Regions from separate parts of the Brassicibacter mesophilus genome, predicted to be linked through region 2. Evidence: a T-box and tRNA genes for the amino acid it is inferred to sense, from the RefSeq annotation. Region 2 holds a T-box; the other holds one or more tRNA genes.

Region 1 (3,218 bases), on a different contig from region 2:
TTCGTTTCAGAATCATTTAGTTGATCTGTAGTGGCTTTTAACTGCTCATATGAAGCTTCAAGCTCTAGATTTATTTCTTGAAGCTGCTCGTTATTTCTTGTTAATGCTTCATTTGAATCATTAAGGCTAGCGTATGATTGTTTAAGTCTCAATGCCATATCATTAAAAGCTTGAGCAACATCTCCAAACTCATCTTTATTTTCTACATCTATTCTATATTCATAATTTCCATTACGTATCTCGATTGCTCCATCCTTAAGTTTTTCCAATGGTCTAGAAAATGTTTTTGAGAATAAAATAGACATAATAATGACAATACTTATAGTAATAATAGATATAATTGCAATATATTTACCTATAATCATTAAGCTTAAATAAAAATCGATTTTAGGAACAAATGAAATTATCCTCCAGTTAATAGATGGGAGTGTTGAATAAAATACTAAATATTCTCGTCCAAGTTCAATATTTGTATTACCATTTCTGTTTTTACGGATTTGACTAGAAAGTTTGCCTATTCCTTTTTCAAACTTATCATTGTCTTTTTTTGAAATGGGTAGTTCTTTTCCAAAAACCTTTAGAGGATTGTTAAAGTTGTCTACTATATATGTAACAGAATTTTTATTAATATTAATATCTTTAATTCCATTTAAAATAACACTAAAATCAAAATCAGCCGCTAATACTCCCTCTATTTCTCCTATATCATCAAATAGTGGAACTGAAGCAGTAACTATTAGCTTATCTTCAGATGTGCCACTGTCTAGTACACTCCAGACTATATCTTTACTAAGATAAGCATTTAGGTACCAGTTGCTTAGCCTAGTATCTTCTTCTGAAAGTTTACCAGTAGATGTGTACTCAGTACCATTCTGCATAGTAATATGAATATTCTGAATTTCCTTTGATGAGGTCAGCTGAGAGGAAAGATAAGCAGTAACTTTTTCATTATTATCTGCATATGACACCAGATGAGTTATAAAAGAATAATTGCCTGATATATCCTTAATCTTTTCCTCATTTATTTTAAACCAAATGTCTAATTTTTCAGCTTCGTTTATTACAGAATCCGTTTTTACTGTTATATTATCACTTATTATATGCTTGTTTACTTTATTATTTATGCTTACACCAAATAATAAAATCGGTACCAATGCTATTAATAAAAATAAAACTCCGAGTTTCTTCCTATATGAGTTAAAAAACATCATTATGCACCTACTATCGGATATAATATAATCATAAATCTATCAATTATAATTACCATAAATATAGTTACCATAAAGTTATTTACGATATAATTCTACATTTTTCTTCAAAACCCTTTTTTATGTCAATAATAAATTACATAAAAATAAAGGCTATGGTATTAACCATAGCCTTTATTTTTAAGCCGTGCACCTAGCTTCGACATAATATTACAAGCGTTACCTAAGTAGTTAACTCGGATTAGGCGACCCTACGGCACACGAGAGTGTCCACTTACCGCTGCTTCCTTCCGGACCTGACGGGGTTCATGGATTCTCGTTGCGTAAGACCCAATCGTCAACATCACTTTCTTAGGGCAGACCTCACAATATTAGGCCTAAGCTAGGAATTCAATCCTGCTATAGCGGGTTGCAGGTTACAGGGCACCGCTACCTCCCCATCTAGCACGACAAACTCTATAACTGGCGGAGAGAGCGGGATTCGAACCCGCGAGACGGTTATAGCCGCCTACCCGCTTTCCAGGCGAGCGCCTTCAGCCAGACTCAGCCATCTCTCCACGTTAGTCGTCAATTTTATATACTAATTACAATAGCCCATTTAATTAAGATTTAATTGTATAAGCCAACAGATTTATATTATAACTCAAAAATAATCATATGTCAACCAACTATGAGTATAATAAATTATACCGATTTTTGCCTGTTTCTTGCCCATAGATTAAGACCGTATACTACTGTGAAACTAAAAATTATCACTATAGCCATTAAAATATTAGCAGTTCTTGAATCTCCTCTTTCAACAGCAAAATATATAGCTAGTGGTATGTTCTGAGTTTTGCCTGGAATATTTCCTGCAACCATTAATGTGGCTCCAAATTCACCTAGCGCTCTTGCAAATGTTAGAACTATACCACTTAATATTCCTGGCCATGCAAGGGGAAGAGTTACTTTCCAAAAAACCTTTCTTTTACTAGCTCCTAATGTCCTAGCTGCATTTTCAAGCATAACATCTACATTTAGAAAAGCTCCTTTACAGCTTTGATACATAAGTGGCAGTGAAACTATGGCTGCCGCAACACAAGCAGCCACCCAAGTAAATATCATAGTTACACCAAAAGAATCATATAGAATTTTTCCTATAAATCCCCTTCTTCCTATTAGTACAAGCAATCCATAGCCTGTAACTGATGGAGGTAAAATCATAGGAAGCAGTAAAATGACTTCCAGTATATCTTTTCCTCTAAAATTGTTTTTAGTAATAACTTTAGCTAAAAAAACACCTATTATAAGGACAAAAGCTGTAGATATTAGTGCTACTTTTAGTGATATTAGTATTGGACTTATTATCATAGTATCATCCTATTCTGTATATAGCTGAAACCCGTATTTATTAAATATTTCTTTAACTTCTTCTGTTCTTAAATATTCTAAAAACATTTTACCTGTTTCTTTTTGATTACTTGACTCAATAATTGCCGCTGGATATACTATAGGTCTATGAGTTTCATCTGCAAATTCCTGCTTTACTGTACTACTATCAATTCTTGCTGCATCAGAGCTATATACAATACCCGCTGCAACTTCACCTTTTTCAACGTAGGTCACAACTTGACTTACATCTTTTGCAAAAACAATATTAGAAGATAAGCCATCCCATAATTTTAAGTATTCAAGAGTTTCTTTGGCATATTGCCCAACTGGAACAGTCTCTGGAACTCCTATACTTAATTTAAGTTTCTTGTCAACTAAATCTGATACTTCATTTATTTTATCATTATATTCATTTGCTACAATCATTACAAGTTTATTTTTTAACAGATCTTCTTTACTATCTTTATCAATTAAATTATTTGCTTCTAATGCATCCATTTGCTTCTTTCCTGCAGAAACAAATACATCAACAGGGGCACCCTCCTCTATTTGCTTCTGCAGCTTTCCTGAAGAAGCAAAATTAAATGTTATAGTTATATTTTTTTCTTTCTCAAACTGATATGCTATTTCTGCCATTGC
Region 2 (3,218 bases):
TTTAGCAATATTAGAACCTAATACTAAAATATTAGTAATAGAAGATATATATAATTATTCCGCCTATTAATAAACCTAATATAAAAACTTTACGGATGTGTTTTACCTTACCTGTAGAAAAAAAAGCTGTAAACATGGCTATTTGAGTAAATGGAAAAATAAAAGCATGAAAAGAACCTTCGATAATTGGTTTTATGCCTTCAGATAGTGTGGGACTTAAATTATTTATGCTCATTCTATTAACTAGAAATAAAGTAAATATTGATATTAAGATAATAGTTCCTGTTAGAAAAAACTCTCCTAATCTTCCTATTATTTCGATACCTGCCTTTACTGCCCAAATACATAGAATACCGATTAGAAACATAGATATGATTATGGGAGTTTGTGTCAAAGAGGTTACAGAAATAAAGTCACCAAAAACCCTTAATACTAACCCTCCTAAAATGAATGAAAACAAGATAAATAATATTGAAATTCCTTTGCCAATGATTTTTCCAAAAACAACCGGGAGTATATCGTACAGGTCTTTTTCGGGGAAATGCACTAGAAGTCTAGAGTATATCATCGATAAAGGTATTGAAGCGATAATTGACATAATAATCGCAAGCCATAAATCTTGTTTTGATTCTCCTGCTATAGTCAGGATTATCGAACTTCCTATTATGAATAAACTTATAACAGATATACCTTGTTTATCAGAAAGAACTTCTTTGCTCAATTTTTTCCTCCAAATACTACATAATTATCGACTAATTTTGATAAATGAATTGCATAAATTTCTTATATATTTCTCATCAGTTTTATTTCATCTATTGACATTGAGTCCAGTTTTTTTGCTTTAAAAGTAACTTCACTTCTGTCTATAAGTCCTTTTTCTACAAGTATCTCAATTATACTTGCAATAGCTAAAGTATTTCTATAATTAATGTCTTTCATGTCTCCTAATTGTGCTAAAATATCAATATCAAACATCATAGTAATATCCCCCTTGAATATTTATTATTATTATTATTGACGTAAATAAAAAGTATATACGTGAAAACTGAAGTATGATTTTTAAAAATTATTTTATAGTACATATTTATTTATATAAAAGGCAATAATTAAATAAAGTAGTATTGAAATTTTAATGTATATATGATATAATTCATTCAAATTTATATAAGATAATGCAATGAGGGGAAATAGTAGATACATTGATTTCTAAAGAGAGCTAATGGTTGGTGTGAATTGGTGTGATTAGGTATCGAATCCATCCTTGAGTATTTTACTTAAAAGGTAAGCCTAAGCAGGGGATAACTGCAAAGAGTGGACCAATATGGTTAACTAGGGTGGCAACGCGGGAAAACTTCTCGTCCCTTATTTTAGGGATGGGGGGTTTATTTTTTTATCTAAAAAAGGAGGTAGTTTGTAATGTTGGATATTAAAAGAATTAGATTAAATCCAGAAGAGGTAAAACAAGGATTAGCTAAAAGAAGCGGAGAATATAATGTTGATAAAGTTTTAGAGCTTGATGAGAAAAGAAGACAGCTTCTTGTGAAGGTAGAAGAAATGAAAGCCAGACAAAATCAAGTGTCTAAAGATATTCCCAAGTTAAAGAAGGAAGGTAAGGATGTTTCTGCAGTACTTGAAGAGATGAAGGAACTATCTCAAAAAATAAAAGATTTTGATGTAGAAGTTAAAGATGTAGAAAGAGAACTGAACGATCTTTTGTTGAGATTCCCTAATGTTCCGAATCCGAACGTTGCTGTTGGAGCAAGTGATGAAGATAATAAAGAAATGAGAAGATGGGGAGAGCCAAGAAAATTTGCTTTTGAAGCTAAAGCACACTGGGACATAGGAACAGAGCTTGATATTTTAGATTTTGAAAGAGCTTCAAAAATAACAGGAGCTAGATTTACAATATTTAAAGGATTTGGAGCAAAGCTTGAGAGAGCCCTAATTAACTTTATGCTTAATCTTCATACAGTTGATCATGGATACACGGAAATTGCTCCACCATTTATGGTAAACAGAGATAGTATGACAGGAACAGGACAGCTTCCAAAATTTGAAGAAGATGCATTCCGACTACCTGAAAAAGACTTTTTCCTTGTACCAACTGCTGAGGTACCAGTTACAAACATCCATAGAGATGAGATATTAGATGAGGAAAAGCTTCCTGTGTATTACACAGCTTATACTCCTTGTTTTAGACAAGAGGCAGGATCTGCAGGTAGAGATACAAGAGGACTGATAAGAAATCATCAATTTGATAAGGTAGAGCTTGTAAAGCTTGCTAAACCAAACAATTCATATCAAGAGTTAGAAACACTTACTAATAATGCAGAAAAGGTGCTTCAGCTTTTAAATATACCATACAGAGTAGTAGAGCTATGTACTGGTGATTTAGGGTTCTCATCTGCAAAAACATACGATATAGAGGTTTGGATGCCAAGCTACAACAGATATGTAGAAATATCTTCTTGTAGTAACTTTGAAGATTTCCAAGCAAGAAGGGCAAATATAAAGTACAGAGATAAAGAAACAGGTAAGGTTGAATATGTTCACACATTAAATGGTTCAGGCTTAGCAGTTGGAAGAACTACTGCAGCAATACTTGAAAATTACCAGCAGGAGGATGGCTCAGTAATAATACCAGAAGCATTAAGACATTTCATGGGTGGAATCGAAAAAATAGAAAAAACAAATAAATAATTATAAATTGGCAATATTAACTTTGAGGGATATGTATCCTTCAAGGTTAATATATTTAGTACATAACATGTAAAACCGCTTAATTAGGAGGGTAATGATGAATAGAAAAAGGTTATCTTTGCTACTTGCAATATTGCTGCTTGCACTATCATTTATAGGATGCGATGTAAACAACAATAGTAATGCTGTCCAGGATGAAAAACAGAGTTCTGACATACATGCCTCTGAAAGCTATAAAGGTCATCCAACGCTAATTACTAGTGATTTTAATAATGTCGACATAGACAAATTAAATGATTATACAATATATGTTGAATTTAATCCGAGTACAAAAAGCTATACAGCATCTCAAAAGGTAGTGTATGTGAATAACGAGGATGTTGAATTAAATGAATTGTATTTCCATCTATATCCTAATGCATTTAGAGAGAAGGAAACGGCACCATTTTTATTTGATAATTTTGAAGAAGCTTTTCCCGATGGATTTAAACCTGGAGAGATAGACATTAAAAAATTAA

What was found. The T-box of region 2 lies ahead of serS (serine--tRNA ligase). A T-box ahead of a tRNA ligase gene usually reads a tRNA of that ligase, here a tRNA-Ser.
Region 1: it encodes a tRNA-Ser, which carries the amino acid that the T-box ahead of serS (serine--tRNA ligase) is inferred to sense. The anticodon was not compared.

The regions. Positions count from the first base shown of each region.
Region 1 covers NZ_JBNPXI010000008.1:59,854-63,071, forward strand. Annotated here, with positions in the region: gene HNR33_RS10505 (HD domain-containing phosphohydrolase) at 1-1,211, opposite strand, end outside; RNA gene ffs (signal recognition particle sRNA large type) at 1,394-1,658, opposite strand; tRNA gene HNR33_RS10515 (tRNA-Ser) at 1,672-1,765, opposite strand; gene modB (molybdate ABC transporter permease subunit) at 1,893-2,558, opposite strand; gene modA (molybdate ABC transporter substrate-binding protein) at 2,568-3,218, opposite strand, start outside.
Region 2 covers NZ_JBNPXI010000026.1:40,282-43,499, reverse strand. Annotated here, with positions in the region: partial or broken gene HNR33_RS19625 (GerAB/ArcD/ProY family transporter) at 1-721, opposite strand, end outside; gene HNR33_RS19620 (hypothetical protein) at 784-978, opposite strand; T-box leader at 1,169-1,366, shown strand; gene serS (serine--tRNA ligase) at 1,417-2,700, shown strand; gene HNR33_RS19610 (M1 family metallopeptidase) at 2,798-3,218, shown strand, end outside.